Regions from separate parts of the Geobacillus sp. E263 genome, predicted to be linked through region 2. Evidence: predicted binding sites of a transcription regulator. Region 2 holds the regulator's gene; each other region holds the start of a gene.
The links. Region 2 encodes CtsR, which represses protease genes until heat stress. Its sites were predicted from a motif close to ATGGTCAATAAAGGTCAAACA; they were not measured.

Region 1: the regulator CtsR is predicted to act here: its motif matches at 1,778-1,798, upstream of clpP (ATP-dependent Clp endopeptidase proteolytic subunit ClpP).
Region 3: the regulator CtsR is predicted to act here: its motif matches at 3,851-3,871, upstream of clpB (ATP-dependent chaperone ClpB).

Annotation. Positions count from the first base shown of each region.
Region 1 covers NZ_CP041632.1:476,658-482,058, reverse strand. Annotated here, with positions in the region: gene rpoN (RNA polymerase factor sigma-54) at 1-1,314, opposite strand; tRNA gene FNL97_RS02370 (tRNA-Arg) at 1,544-1,615, opposite strand; gene clpP (ATP-dependent Clp endopeptidase proteolytic subunit ClpP) at 1,852-2,442, shown strand; gene FNL97_RS02360 (HPr family phosphocarrier protein) at 2,491-2,748, opposite strand; gene whiA (DNA-binding protein WhiA) at 2,766-3,728, opposite strand; gene mgfK (gluconeogenesis morphogenetic factor MgfK) at 3,762-4,733, opposite strand; gene rapZ (RNase adapter RapZ) at 4,730-5,401, opposite strand, start outside.
Region 2 covers NZ_CP041632.1:3,375,311-3,380,711, forward strand. Annotated here, with positions in the region: gene clpC (ATP-dependent protease ATP-binding subunit ClpC) at 1-1,611, opposite strand, end outside; gene mcsB (protein-arginine kinase McsB) at 1,611-2,699, opposite strand; gene mcsA (protein-arginine kinase activator protein McsA) at 2,704-3,252, opposite strand; gene FNL97_RS17325 (CtsR family transcriptional regulator) at 3,266-3,727, opposite strand; rRNA gene rrf (5S ribosomal RNA) at 3,954-4,070, opposite strand; rRNA gene FNL97_RS17335 (23S ribosomal RNA) at 4,324-5,401, opposite strand, start outside.
Region 3 covers NZ_CP041632.1:2,660,277-2,665,677, forward strand. Annotated here, with positions in the region: gene FNL97_RS13650 (hypothetical protein) at 1-48, shown strand, start outside; gene FNL97_RS13655 (alpha/beta fold hydrolase) at 137-868, opposite strand; gene FNL97_RS13660 (YjzD family protein) at 1,010-1,192, shown strand; gene clpB (ATP-dependent chaperone ClpB) at 1,243-3,837, opposite strand; gene FNL97_RS13670 (YjzC family protein) at 4,216-4,395, opposite strand; gene argF (ornithine carbamoyltransferase) at 4,513-5,401, opposite strand, start outside.

The DNA of each region.
Region 1 (5,401 bases), 580 kb from region 2:
TCACTTCCCTACATACTGTTTTCGTTTTGCAGAAGATGGAATATGCAGTTGTTCGCGATATTTTGCGACCGTTCTGCGCGAGATCACCACACCGTATTGCTCATGTAATAAATCGGCGAGCTTTTGGTCAGAAAGCGGCTCCTGCTTATTTTCCTGTTCAATTAACTGCTTGATAAACATTTTTACTTTTACAGAAGAGGCAGCATCTTCATCCATGTAAACAGAAGAAACAGCGCTTGAAAAAAAGCGGCGAAGTTCCACTGTGCCAAACGGCGCTTGAACATATTTGTTTTTTACCGCGCGGCTGACAGTAGATTCGTGAATGCCAAGCTCTTCCGCAACTTCGCGCATTGTAAGGGGCTTTAAGGCTGCAAAACCAGTTTCAAAACATTGTTTTTGTTTATCGACAATGACATGCATAATGTTCAGCAATGTTTGTTTGCGCTGTTCCAGACTTTTTGCTAACCATAAAAACTGGCGATATTTATCTTTTACAAACGCGTGAACCTGCCCGTCTTGACAGCTGGAAATCTTTTGCTCGTATCCCCGATTCCAGATGAGTTCCGGATGCACATCTTCATTGTAAAAAATGCGCCAATCACCTTCTTCGCTGCGTTGGACAATTATATCGGGAACAATAAAATGCGGTCTCTCTTTTGTATAATGGATGCCAGGACGCGGTTCAAGCGTGCGAATTAAATCCCATACACGCTGCAATGAAGCGATATCCACGCCAAGTTGTTTCGCCAACGTTTTCCAAGCTTTTTCGACAAATAACGAAAAATGGTGCTGTATAATCTGTTCCGCGAATTCATCGCGATATGGTAAGCGCTTTAACTGTAAATATAAACATTCTTGCAAGTTGCGGGCGCCAACGCCAGCCGGCTCTAATGACTGAATGATCTGAAGCGCCTTTTCTGCTTCCTGTTTGGAAATAGCAAATCGTTCTGCAATTTCTTCGATATTTACCCGCAAATACCCATCTTCATCAAGGCAAGCAATCATATAATGCACGATGCGTTCTTCGTGTTCCGAAAGCGAAAGAGCTGGAAGCTGTGCAGTTAAATATGATGAAAGCGTTTCCGAATAAGTGCTCATATTTTCAATCCACTGCTGTTTTTCCTTATCCGATAAGTTGCGGAAGTTTCGCTTTAACCGGTAGTCGCGAATTTCGAGAAAAGGATTTTCCAACGACTGCTCATACAAAAAGGACTGTAATTCCACAGCAGAATATTGCAATAGTTCAATCGCTTGAGTCAATTCCTTTGTAAGCGATAGCTTCAGTCGCTGCTCCTGCAATAATTCGGCCCTCATTGTCAAGCCCCCTTTTTTTTATTGTACAATACTGTCGCCCCGGCGGTATATAAAAAAATAATTGTTAAACCTATTGTTTATAAAACCATTGGCGGTGACTGAACTTTATCCGTCATTCAAAAAGGCAGATTGGTACGCCAACAGTCGATCATCGAGCCAGACTGTTGATTATATTATATTCAAGGCACAAAAAAACCTGCTACGTTTCGCAGCAGGTTTTCACTTGATACGCCCTCGGCAGGATTCGAACCCACGCTAAGAGAACCGGAATCTCTCGTGCTATCCACTACACTACGAGGGCATTATATTTAGTTGCTATTATCAGTTGCATATTCAATTATATTGAAAACACCTTTATATTGCAAGAGGGAAAATGTGTTTAAAAAATGAAAAAGAGGTTATGATGAAAAAAGGGATGTCCTACGTTTATAGCGAATAATAATAAAGTAAGGCCGATATTTTTTGTTTGACCTTCATTGACCATTTAGGTATGATAGAGGTACATATGATTAAGCGATTGGTAAAGGAGGAAGCTTCATGAATTTAATTCCTACAGTTATTGAGCAAACAAGCCGTGGAGAACGTGCTTACGACATTTATTCTCGTTTATTAAAAGACCGCATTATTATTCTTGGCAGCCCAATTGATGACCAAGTGGCAAACTCGATCGTTTCCCAATTATTATTTTTAGCGGCCGAGGATCCTGAAAAAGATATTTCGCTTTACATCAATAGCCCAGGTGGTTCGATTACTGCTGGCTTGGCAATTTATGATACGATGCAATTTATTAAGCCAGACGTTTCTACAATTTGTATCGGTATGGCTGCTTCGATGGGTGCGTTCTTGCTTGCCGCAGGAGCAAAAGGAAAACGGTTTGCCTTGCCAAACAGCGAAATTATGATTCACCAACCGCTTGGCGGCGCGCAAGGTCAAGCCACAGAAATTGAAATCGCCGCAAAACGGATTCTCTTCTTGCGCGATAAGTTAAATCGCATTCTTGCTGAAAATACTGGCCAACCAGTCGAAGTGATTGAACGCGATACAGACCGCGATAACTTCATGACGGCGCAAAAAGCACAAGAATACGGCATTATCGACCGTGTATTAACACGCATCGATGAAAAATAAAACATGAAAAAACAGGCTGCTTCGCTTGACATAGAAGCAGCCTATTCTTTATTTTTCTTTTTGTACATAGTTTGCCAATTTTTCAATTGCTTCGTTTTCATCCGGACCATCCGCAATCAACTTAATGACAGAACCGGTGCTGATCGCAAGGCTCATTAGCCCCATAATGCTTTTTGCGTTCACTTTCTTTCCGTCTTTTTCTAGATAAATATCGGAAGAAAAGCGATTCGCTTCCTGAACAAACAACGCTGCCGGGCGTGCTTGTAATCCCGTTTTTAATCGCACTTCTACTTGTTTCTCTACCATTCTCCATCTCCCCTTTTTTATAATGACTTATGAAAATCAACAGGCTTACCTGCCCGCAATCGTTCCGCAATCTCATCAATTTTTCGCAGACGGTGATTAATTCCTGATTTACTAATCTTTCCACCGGATACTAACTCGCCTAATTCTTTTAACGTTACGTCTTGATACATCATCCGCAATTCCGCAATTTCCCGCAATTTATCAGGAAGGGCGCTTAATCCGATGGTTTCATCAATATAACGAATGTTTTCTACTTGGCGAAGCGCTGCGCCAATCGTTTTATTTAAGTTTGCTGTTTCGCAATTGACAAGACGGTTTACCGAATTTCTCATATCGCGTACAATGCGAATATCTTCAAAGCGCAATAACGCTTGATGTGCCCCAATAATATTTAAAAACTCAGAGATTTTTTCCGCTTCTTTTAAATACGTAATAAACCCTTTTTTTCGTTCCAATGTTTTGGCATTAAGAAAAAAGTGGCTGTTCATTAATTCACATAATGAATTGTTATGTTCTTCATAAAGAGAAAAAATTTCTAAATGGTACGATGACGTTTCCGGATTGTTTACAGATCCTCCGGCAAGAAACGCACCGCGCAAATAAGAACGCTTACAGCACTTTTTTTTCACTAATTCTGGTGAAATCACGCGAATTAGTGAAAAATCCTCCTTCAATATTTTTAAATCCTTTAATAGTTCATGAGCGCCGTCAATAATTCGAACGATGTATACATTATTTTTTTTCAGGCGCATTTTTTTTCGAACCAATAGTTCTACTGTTACCGTATACCCTTTTTTTAAAAGAGTATAAATTCTTCGCGCGATCGCGGCATTTTCCGTTTGCACATCCACAATCATTTGCTGATTGGAAAAAGACAGCAAACCATTCATGCGCAGAAGCGCTGACAATTCTGCTTTTAAACAGCACGGTTTCACTTCCAAATTCGTTAGTTCTTTTTTCGTTTCTGACGCAAACGACATGGTTAGTCACCTCCAACGGTTCATTCATCGTAATCAGGAGGAAGGAGGTGCTGTAATCAGCGAAATAAGTAACGATGCCACTTTTTTCGTATCGTGACGAATGACGTGATCTTCATAGCTGACGATATTATCGCGAATCACTTGAATTCCTAAATCGATGAGCCGGTCGCTATCATCCTTCACCGGTTCCGCCAGCTCTTCTGCATAACGTTTTTGAATTTCTTCCGGAATATGACCATTATTCACAACAACGACATCCAAAAATAAACATCCCATATGGTCATGGAGCGCTTTGACATGGTCGCTTACCGTGTAGTGCAGCGTCTCACCCGCTTGGGTCATCACATTACATATATACACTTTTTTTGCTTTTGCTTGACAAACTTCTTGCCCGATTTTCGGCACAAGTAAATTTGGCAAAATACTCGTATATAAACTTCCCGGACCGATGACGATCAAATCCGCAGAACGAATCGCTTCAATCGTTTCTGGAAGCGGTTCAATATTTTCCGGTGTCAAAAATACTTTTTTAATCCTTTTGCCGGAATAAGGAATTTTCGATTCTCCAGAAACAATGACGCCGTCTTCCATTTCCGCATGAAGAACGACGCTTTTATTCGCCGCTGGCAATACTTGTCCGTGCACTTTCAGCACTTTGCTCATCTCGCGGATGGCTTTGACAAAATCGCCGGTAATGGACGTCAACGCTGCCAAAATTAAATTACCTAACGAATGTCCTGATAGACCGTTGCCGTTTTTAAATCGATGTTGGAACAATTCAACAATAAGCGGCTCGACATCTGACAGCGCTGCCAATACATTACGCACATCTCCCGGTGGCGGAATGTCTAGTTCATCGCGCAATCTTCCTGAGCTGCCGCCATCATCAGCGACAGTAACGATTGCCGTAATATCAATGGCATACTGCTTCAAGCCGCGCAACAATACAGGGAGCCCTGTTCCGCCGCCGATAATGACAATCTTAGGCTGATGCTTCACACTCATTTATGCTTTTCCTTTCTCCTCTCCATGTCACGGTGGGACACATGGGTTTTATAATCTTTCGAAAAATAACGGGCAATATATTCGGCAATGGCAACCGACCGGTGCTGACCCCCTGTACAGCCGATGGCGATCACAAGCTGGCTTTTTCCTTCTCGCATATAATGAGGGAGCATAAAGGCTAATAAATCAATTAGTTTTTCAAGAAATTTCTGCGTTTCACTCCACTTTAACACGTAGGAGGAAACTTCTTCATCCAACCCTGTTTTCGGCCGCATATGGTCAATATAATGAGGATTTGGCAAAAAGCGGACATCAAAAACTAAATCAGCGTCAATCGGAATGCCGTATTTAAAGCCAAACGACATCACGTTGACGGTAAACGTCTGTTGCGTGTGAGAAGAAAATTGCTGTAAAATTTTTTCCCTTAACTCCCGTGGCTTTAAATCAGATGTATCATAAATAATTTGCGCCCGCCCTTTTAACTCTTCGAGCAATTTGCGCTCTAAACGGATGCCTTCAAGCGGCAATCCATTTGGGGCAAGCGGGTGTGTGCGTCTCGTTTCTTTATATCGCGCCACAAGCGTCGAATCTTTCGCATCTAAAAATAAAATCTGCGGCGTCACCCATGATTGCTCCGCCAACTCGTCTAGCGCGGTAAACAAACTATC
Region 2 (5,401 bases):
GCGTTTCGGATCTTTTAATCCAGCGCGCGCACGCCGAACTGCTTTGGCAACTGCTTTTACTGCTTCATCTTGACCAACGACGCGGGAATGTAAAATTTCTTCTAGTTTCAATAATCGTTCTGTTTCTGTTTGTGCAAGTTTTGACACCGGAATTCCTGTCCAGCTTGATACAACCATCGCAATGTCTTCCACTGTTACTTCAGAGTTTTCCTGCCCCTGTTTTTCTTTCCACGCGCGTTTCGTTTCTTCTAATTCTTCACGTAAACGTTGTTCCATATCACGCAAGGAAGCAGCTTTTTCAAATTCTTGGCTTTGTACAGCAGCATCTTTTTCTTTGCGTACTTCCTCAAGTTTTTGCTCAAGCTCCTTTAATTGTGGAGGAGCAGTAAACGAACGAAGGCGAACTTTCGAACAAGCCTCATCGATTAAATCGATTGCTTTATCTGGAAGGAAACGGTCAGTAATATAGCGGTCAGATAATTTTACTGCCTGAATAATTGCTTCATCCGAAATAGATACACGGTGATGCGCTTCATAGCGATCGCGCAATCCTTTTAAAATTTGAATCGATTCTTCTACCGTCGGTTCATCGACGTAAATTGGTTGGAAACGACGTTCTAATGCCGCGTCTTTTTCAATATATTTCCGATACTCATCCAATGTAGTCGCACCAATGCATTGCAACTCCCCACGGGCAAGCGCTGGCTTCAAGATGTTCGATGCGTCAATCGCACCTTCTGCACCACCTGCGCCAATAAGCGTATGGAGCTCATCAATGAAGAGAATGATATTTCCTGCTTGACGAATCTCATCCATCACTTTTTTCAGACGATCTTCAAATTCACCGCGGTATTTTGTACCAGCTACTACCGTTCCCATATCTAACGTCATTACTCGCTTATCGCGGAGTGTTTCTGGAACCTCATTATTTACGATTTGTTGCGCAAGACCTTCAGCAATGGCTGTTTTCCCAACCCCAGGTTCTCCGATTAACACCGGGTTATTTTTTGTACGACGGCTTAACACTTCAATAACGCGCTGAATTTCCTTGCTTCTGCCAATAACAGGGTCTAATCTTCCTTCACGAGCAATCGCCGTTAAATCGCGAGCTAAGCTGTCTAATGTTGGTGTACTTACGTGTGAAGCACCGCCTCCTGAATGACCGGAAACAGACTCATTGCTTCCAAGCAGTTGCAACACTTGTTGGCGCGCTTTATTAAGACTTACTCCCAAATTGTTAAGTACGCGGGCCGCAACTCCTTCACCTTCACGAATAAGACCTAGTAAAATATGTTCTGTTCCTACATAGGAATGGCCAAGCTTTCTCGCTTCATCCATCGATAGTTCAATTACTTTTTTCGCACGCGGCGTATAATGGATCGTATGGGAAACTTCATGGCCGCGACCGATTAACGATTCTACCTCTTTTTGAATTTTTTCCGGCCCAAGCCCTAAAGCCATTAATGCTTTTGCTGCAATTCCTTCCCCCTCGCGAATTAAACCTAATAAAATATGTTCCGTTCCAATGTTATTATGGCCAAGGCGTATTGCTTCCTCTTGAGCTAGCGCCAATACTTTTTGCGCCCGCTCCGTAAATCTTCCAAACATCATTATTCATCACCCTCCATCGCTTTTCTTTCTTCCATTTTTAGACGTTCGCGGATTAGTGCCGCCCGTCGAACATCCCGTTCTTCCGGTCTTAGCACACCGCCTGCATACTGTTGTAAAAATCCAGGTTGAGTTAAAATCATCAGCTCATTTAAAATATTGCGCGAAATATTTTTAATATATCCTAAGTCAATTCCTAAACGTACATCAGACAAACATTGCGCTGCTTCTTTCGAGTCAATAACACGGCTATTTGCTAATATCCCATAAGAACGGAATACTCTGTCTTCTAATTGTATGTTTAAAGTTTTGACTAATGTCTCCCTCGCCATTCTTTCCTGGGCAATTAATTGTTGAACAACGCTTTTCAAATCTTCCACAATATCCTCTTCCGACTTTCCTAATGTAATTTGATTTGAAATTTGGAAAATGTTACCTAACGCCTCACTGCCTTCTCCATATGTTCCGCGTACTACTAATCCTAGTTGGTTGATTGCTGGAATAATGCGGTTTATTTGCTGTGTTAAAACGAGAGCCGGGAGATGCATCATAACAGAAGCGCGCATCCCTGTTCCAACGTTTGTCGGACAGCTTGTTAAATATCCGAGTTTTTCATCAAACGCATAATTGACATGTTCCTCAATCCAATCATCAAGCTCATTAGCCACTTTTAACGCTTCTGTTAATTGAAGACCAGGAAATAAACATTGAATACGAATGTGATCCTCTTCATTAATCATAATGCTTATTTCTTCATTTTCTGAAAGCAAGCACGCCCCAAAAGGAGAATCTTCTGCCAAATGCGGGCTAATTAAATGCTTTTCTACCAATACCCTTTTTTCAATCGGTTGAAGCTCTGACATTTTTAACAATTCAAAACGACCGACAGACGGGTAAAAACGATGAGCAAATGTTTGCTCAAACAATGAAACAATTTGCTGTGCTTCCTCATTGTTAAATACTGTTGGAAACTGAAAATCAACAATGTTTCTTGCTAAACGGATACGGCTGCTTAACACGATATCAGAATCAGGCCCCTCTTGACTCATCCAAGAACTGACCGCCGTATTAAAAAACTTCTCAAACGACATATAACTACATCTCCCCCCCTCGACGTTGATGCAACTGATATTCAAGAGAGCGAATTTGATCACGAACCTCTGCCGCCTTTTCAAATTCTTCTCTCGCCACAAGTTCTTGCAGTTTTTGTTTTAACATAGCAATTTGCTTGCGCAGATGGAGTGTTCCACCTTTTCGTTTCGGTATTTTTCCAGCATGGGTTGTATTTCCGCTATGGAGTCTTTTTAATATTGGTGGTAAATATCTAGCAAATGTGCGGTAACAGTTTGAACAGCCGAAACGACCTGTTTTTGTAAACTGATGATAAGTCATTGCACACTTCTCACATTGTAAAATATCGGTGCTTTGGAACGGGCTTGACGTCATTTCTTTCATTGGAGATGAAAAATTAAGCAGGCCAGCTAATAAATTATTAAAGGAAAAGTCATCATTTCCGTAAAACATAAACATATCACTATTCTCTTGAGCGCATTGTTCGCAAAGATGAAATTCGGTTTTTTCGCCGTTTATAATTTTCGTAAAATGCACTGTTGCCGGTCTTTGATTGCATTCCTGACATATCAACTTTATCCCCTCCCTAGTTATATTTTAGCGATATCAACATCGCTCTTAGCATGCGTGCTCTCAATTCATCACGCTGGGGCAAATCGATGTATAATACAGAACGGTCCATTACGCTTAGCATAATCTTTGCTTCTCGTTCGGTAATTACTTTTTCCTCGACAAGACGATCAATAATATCTTCCGCATTTGATTGACTAATCCGATGCTGGATTAATTCTAACAGTTGATCAATTAACTGTGCTTTACTTTTTGTTTTCACTTTCATAATGCGGATGTAACCACCGCCACCGCGCTTACTCTCAACAATATATCCTCGCTCTAGCGTAAATCTTGTATTAATAACATAATTAATTTGTGAGGGAACACATTGAAATTTATCAGCAATTTCACTTCTTTTGATTTCCACAATGTCTTTACCGCTCATATTTAATACCTGTTTTAAATATTGCTCAATAATATCAGAAATGTTTGGCACTCTACCTCCTCCTTACAAACCAAGTTGACTTTGACTATATTTGACCTTACTTCTACTATATAGTTTATTATAAAAAAATGCAAGGGTCACTCACAAAAATGGCTAGTCATATGATTTCCTTTTTTTTTCGAAAATGAAACATGATTTTAGGTAATAAAAGGAAAGGGTAAGCAAATATAGAAAAAAAGAAGCATGCCTTTCATTAAGGCATGCTTCTTTTTACATTGCCTAGCAACGACCTACTCTTGCAGGGGCGCTGGCCCCAACTACCATCGGCGCTGGAGAGCTTAACTTCCGTGTTCGGGATGGGAACGGGTGTTTCCTCTCCGCTATTGTCACTAGGCAATTATCTCAATTGGACATTTATTATTATATTCCAATCATCACGTTTGTCAAGAGGGATTTCGTTCCCTCAAAACTAGATAACCGTCTGTTTGGAAGAAGCCGTTTTGCATAGGCGGCTTCCGCTTTTCCGTTGTCTAGCTCCGGTGCCTAGCTCTCTTGCGCCAAATAACCTTCTCCCTTGAGGTGCAAGCACCTCTACGGGCGAAGAACATTTTCCTTTTGGCGCTAAGCGCTCGCCTCCACTTTTCGCTTTGGTTAAGTCCTCGATCGATTAGTATCCGTCAGCTCCACGTGTCGCCACGCTTCCACCTCGGACCTATCGACCTCGTCATCTTCGAGGGATCTTACTCGCTTGACGCGATGGGAAATCTCATCTTGAGGGGGGCTTCACGCTTAGATGCTTTCAGCGCTTATCCCTTCCGCACATAGCTACCCAGCGGTGCCCCTGGCGGGACAACTGGTACACCAGCGGTGCGTCCATCCCGGTCCTCTCGTACTAAGGACAGCTCCTCTCAAATTTCCTGCGCCCGCGACGGATAGGGACCGAACTGTCTCACGACGTTCTGAACCCAGCTCGCGTACCGCTTTAATGGGCGAACAGCCCAACCCTTGGGACCGACTACAGCCCCAGGATGCGATGAGCCGACATCGAGGTGCCAAACCTCCCCGTCGATGTGGACTCTTGGGGGAGATCAGCCTGTTATCCCCGGGGTAGCTTTTATCCGTTGAGCGATGGCCCTTCCATACGGAACCACCGGATCACTAAGCCCGACTTTCGTCCCTGCTCGACCTGTCCGTCTCGCAGTCAAGCTCCCTTGTGCCTTTGCACTCTACGAATGATTTCCAACCATTCTGAGGGAACCTTTGGGCGCCTCCGTTACCTTTTGGGAGGCGACCGCCCCAGTCAAACTGCCCACCTGACACTGTCTCCCACCCCGATCAGGGGTGCGGGTTAGAATTTCAATACCGCCAGGGTGGTATCCCACCGGCGCCTCCACCGAAGCTGGCGCTCCGGCTTCTCAGGCTCCCACCTATCCTGTACAAGCGATACCAAAATTCCATATCAGGCTGCAGTAAAGCTCCACGGGGTCTTTCCGTCCTGTCGCGGGTAACCTGCATCTTCACAGGTAGTATGATTTCACCGGGTCTCTCGTTGAGACAGCGCCCAAGTCGTTACACCTTTCGTGCGGGTCGGAACTTACCCGACAAGGAATTTCGCTACCTTAGGACCGTTATAGTTACGGCCGCCGTTTACTGGGGCTTCGGTTCGCACCTTCAGCCTTGCGGCTTAAGCGCTCCCCTTAACCTTCCAGCACCGGGCAGGTGTCA
Region 3 (5,401 bases), 720 kb from region 2:
CCATTGATGAAAAAAATTACTTCTTTGGTAGATATGTTTAAAAAATAAGAGGCGTCGTTAGACGGCGCCTCTTTTATTATTAACTCTTAATAACTAACAATAATTCCTCTACCGTTCCGATCATCAATAGAGGAATTCATGGAAGCTCATTATATTGTTGAAAAAATTGATCGATCGCTTTGCCAAATTGGTACCGTTTTTCCGGCAAACAATAAATCACATGAACGTTATGGTTAGTCATCCTCATCCATTGCTCATATTTTCGACAATGTAGAGAGGATGGGTAAGGAGTAATTCCTGATAATTGCCATATTTTTATTGGAACTTGATGCGGAACAAGCAGCAGTGAAGGAACCGCTTTTTCGACATTTGCCTCGTCTATATCGTATGCAAGCGCTATTTCTCTTGCCATTCGCTTATAAAAAAACTTATTTTCCTTTTCATACTCAAGTTGAGCGCGTAAATCTAGACAAGGGCTTAACATCACAATCGCGCGGATTTGCTTTGGCATTGTTTCAAGGAGCTGCAAAGCCACAAGCGCTCCCATTCCTTCCGCAAGAATATAAATACGATTGTTTAATATTTCACTTTTTAATACGCAGTAAATAAGTTGCTTAGCCAAGCGTACGGCTTTAGGACTTCCCCAATGCCGGCCGTATAAATGAGAGTAAAAAATGGTATAACCATATTCGAGCAACTCGCAAAGAAGATGATGGCGTCCTTTGTGCTCTATCCAAAAACTTGTATGTTCATTAACAAAATGATTCGTATCGCCAATAATAAAGACAGCAAATCCGTTTGGGCGCTCTGGCAAATGAATGATACACCACTGATCGTCGAGCTGAAAAAATCGTTGTTGAATCGTCATTGATATCCACCCTTGTTTTTACGATGCATAATTGTACAATATACAGTATGCGGAACGAAAAAAAAAGTACGGGTATATGCCTAAAAGATCAAGTTGTGGTAAGATAAGAAAAGGAAGCTAGAGAGATTGGGGGGAAGAAGCATGCGGCTTTTTTGGACGTTTTTCTGGACGTTCCTTTTAGTGCAAATGGCTACATACGTCATTGGCTCTATGCAAGGAATTCCATATAATTTTTCAACAGGGGCTTTATTAGGGGCGATCTTTACTATTTTGGTTATTATTGTAGCAAGCTTGATTCCTGATGAACCGATAGAACACCACTAAGAAAAACTAACAACAAGGCTGTCCTAAAATGAAGGACAGCCTTGTTTCTATTATTGGACTTCTACAACGATTTGCCCGTTCCGATAATCCACTACAACCGTGCTGTAGTCTTTCACACGTCCGGCGACAATTTCTTTTGCAAGCGGTGTTTCAATTTGCTTTTGCATAAATCGTTTTAACGGACGCGCCCCGTAAACTGGATCAAATCCAGACTCGGCGATATATTCTTTTGCTTTATCTGTCAAAGAAAGCGAAATATGACGGTCGCTAAGCCGTTTCGCTAATTCGTTCGCAAATTTTGTCACGATTCCTTTTATTTCATTCATGGTTAACGGCTTAAATAAAACAATGTCGTCGATTCGGTTTAAAAATTCCGGGCGGAAATGCGCGCGCAATTGCTGTAATACTTGCTTACGCGTCTCTTCTTTAATCTCTCCATTTTCCGTAACTCCTTCTAGCAATAAATGCGACCCGATATTCGATGTCATAATCACAACCGTATTTTTAAAATCAACGGTACGTCCTTGCGAGTCAGTAATACGCCCATCATCCAGCATTTGCAATAAAATATTGAACACTTCTGGATGCGCCTTTTCAATTTCGTCTAACAGGATGACGGAATACGGTTTGCGCCGCACCGCTTCCGTTAGCTGTCCTCCTTCTTCATAGCCGACATAGCCCGGAGGAGCTCCAATCAAGCGAGAAACAGCATGTTTTTCCATATACTCGGACATATCGATGCGGATCATTTGTTCTTCACTGTCAAACAACGCTTGTGCGAGCGTTTTTGCTAGTTCTGTTTTCCCGACTCCTGTCGGTCCTAAAAAGATAAAGGAACCAATCGGACGATTAGGATCTTTAATGCCAGCACGCGCCCGCAACACCGCATCAGCAACAAGTTCAACCGCTTCATCTTGACCGATGACTCGTTCATGCAGCAATTCATGCAGACGCAATAACTTTTCCCGCTCTCCTTCGACTAATTTCGTTAACGGGATTCCCGTCCATCGCGAAACGATTTCCGCAATTTCTTCCTCTGTTACTTCTTCGCGGAGAAGGCGCCCTTCTTTATTATTTTCATTCATTTCTTGTTCAAGCTGCTTTAATTGTTTTTCTAACTGCGGAATGCGGCCGTGACGAAGTTCTGCTGCTTTATTTAAATCGTATTCATTTTCCGCTTCTTCTAATTCCCGCTTTGCTTTTTCAAGCGCTTCGCGAACGTCACGCACGCGCTGAATCGCTTCTTTTTCCTTTTGCCATTGGGCTTTCATGCTGTTCGCTTTTTCCCGTAAGTCAGCCAGCTCTTTGGTGAGCGCTTCAAGACGTTCTTTACTCGCTTCGTCTGTTTCTTTTCGCAATGCTGCTTCTTCGATTTCCAATTGCATGACGCGGCGCATCACTTCATCCAGCTCCGATGGCATGGAATCCATTTCGGTACGGATGGTCGCACATGCTTCATCGACTAAGTCAATCGCTTTGTCAGGCAAAAATCGATCCGAAATGTAGCGATCGGCCAATGTCGCCGCCGCAACAAGGGCACGGTCATGAATTTTTACACCGTGATGAACCTCAAACCGCTCTTTTAAGCCGCGCAAAATCGAAATCGTATCTTCCACGCTCGGTTCTTCGACAAGAACTTGCTGGAAGCGCCGTTCGAGTGCCGGATCTTTCTCAATGTATTGCCGGTATTCGTCAAGTGTGGTTGCACCGATGCAATGCAGCTCGCCGCGCGCCAACATCGGCTTTAACATGTTGCCCGCATCTATCGCTCCTTCTGCCCTTCCGGCACCGACAATCGTATGCAATTCATCGATAAATAAAATAATTCTCCCTTCGCTTTTCTTTATTTCATTCAATACCGCTTTTAGACGTTCTTCAAATTCGCCGCGAAACTTCGCCCCGGCGACGAGCGAGCTCATATCTAAAGCAAAAATCGTCTTATCCTTCAATCCTTCCGGAACATCTTTGCGAACGATGCGTTGCGCCAATCCTTCGACAATCGCTGTTTTCCCAACACCCGGTTCCCCGATAAGCACCGGGTTGTTTTTCGTTTTGCGTGATAAAATGCGAATAACACGGCGAATTTCGCTATCACGACCAATGACAGGATCAATTTTTCCCGCTTTCACTTCAGCGACTAAATCGCGGCCGTATTTTTTTAATGCTTCATATGTAGCTTCTGGATTTGGACTTGTCACGCGCTGATTCCCCCTTATTTCCGTTAATACGTGCAACAATGAAGAACGGTTAATGTTGTAACGATGAAAAAGCCGTCCGATATCATCGGCCTCCGATGTAAAGGCAAGCAGTAAATGCTCAACAGAAATATATTCGTCTTGCATATTTTTTGCTTCTTCTTCCGCTTTTGTCAACAATCGCTGCAGCCGTTGGGACATATAAAGGTTTTCCGCACCAGCCCCAAGCACTTCTGGCTTTTTCTTTAACAACATTTGCAGTTCATGAGTGAATGCGTCTATATTAACTCGAAGCAGTGTGAAGATTCTTCTCGCAAGCCCTTCTTCTTGCTGCAATAATGCGAGCAGCAAGTGTTCGACATCGAGTTGCTGATGATTGTGCCGAATGGCAATCGATTGAGCCTCAAGAAAAGCCTCCTGCACTTTCTCCGTAAACTTATTTGCGTTCATCGACTTTCCCTCTCTTTTGACCTTTTTTGACTTTTAAGTATATTATAGCGGATGCCGACTTTTCTTTTCAAATAGAAAGCCACTCCAATATAGGAATGGCTTTGTAGTGGGGAATATACGGAACCGGGATGGCGACATTTCGCCGTTACCCACAGGACGTGGGCAGCCTTTAGGCGAAATTGGGCCGCCTCCGCTTTTCTTCTTGTCCAGCTCGGCGGCTAGCTCTCTTGTGCGAAATAACCTTCTCCCTTGAAGTGCAAGCACTTCAGCGGTCGAAGAACATTTCGCTTCGGGGGAGCCAGGATGACGACATTTCGCCGTTGCCCACAGGACGTGGGCAGCCTTTAGGCGAAATTGGGCCGCCTCCGCTTTTCTTTATTATGGTTTTCTCTTATATGTCCAGTGGCGATTGTGATTTGATGTTTCCGGGAACGTATCTCCTGCTTTTAGTTTTATTTTTTTTGGATTTTTGACGTTATCGCCTGTTTCGCCAATTTCAATATATATACCGTTGTTCGGCGCTTTGTCGCCTGGTTGGAAATGGCGCTGTTGTCCCATTGCAGCATCCCCCCTTATCCGAAGTATATTTTTATCATTCCCGTCTGTTCATTATTCATAACCATACAAATAATGGCTGCATGAAAAAAGCACCGGCATATCTCCGGTGCGATTTCGTCATAATAACGATAGTAAAATCGCCTTCTGTACGTGAAGCCGATTTCCAGCCTGTTGGAAGACAAACGAATTTGGTCCATCAATCACATCGGCTGTTACTTCTTCATCGCGGTGGGCTGGCAAGCAATGAAGAAACATATAATCAGGTTTTGCATGCTTTGCTAATTCGCAATTGACTTGAAACGGTTGAAACACCGCAAGACGCTGCTCGCTTTCTTGTTCTTGCCCCATGCTCGTCCATACGTCTGTATAAATGATGTCCGCGTTGGTGACCGCTTCGACTGGATTATGCGTGACTGCAACATTCGCTCCTGTTTGTTTTCCAATTTGCATTGCCGCATTTACATACTTCTCTTTTGGCTCATAACCAGCCGGGCAAGCGATCACACAGTCCATGCCAACTTTTGCAGCCGCAATCATAAGCGCGTGTGCGACGTTGTTGCCATCACCGACATAGGCAAGTTTCAATCCTTTTAACGTATTCTTCACTTCATAAATCGTTAATAAGTCAGCCAGCGCTTGACACGGGTGATCATCATCGGTCAGTCCGTTAATAACCGGAATCGTCGCATATTCAGCGAGCTCCTTCAATTTTTGATGAGCGAATGTGCGAATCATAATCGCGTCAACATATTGCGATAATACTCTCGCCGTATCGGCGATCGTTTCTCCTCGTCCAAGCTGCAAATCATTGCTATTTAAATAAAGCGCACTACCACCGAGCTGGGTCATTCCCACCTCAAATGATACTCTCGTGCGGGTGGATGGTTTTTCAAAAATCATCGCTAACGTTTTTCCAACAAGCGGAGTATACAATTGTCCGGCAAGCTGTTTTTGCTTTAATTCCTTGGCAAGTGTCAACAAATAATGAATATCTTCTGTTGAAATG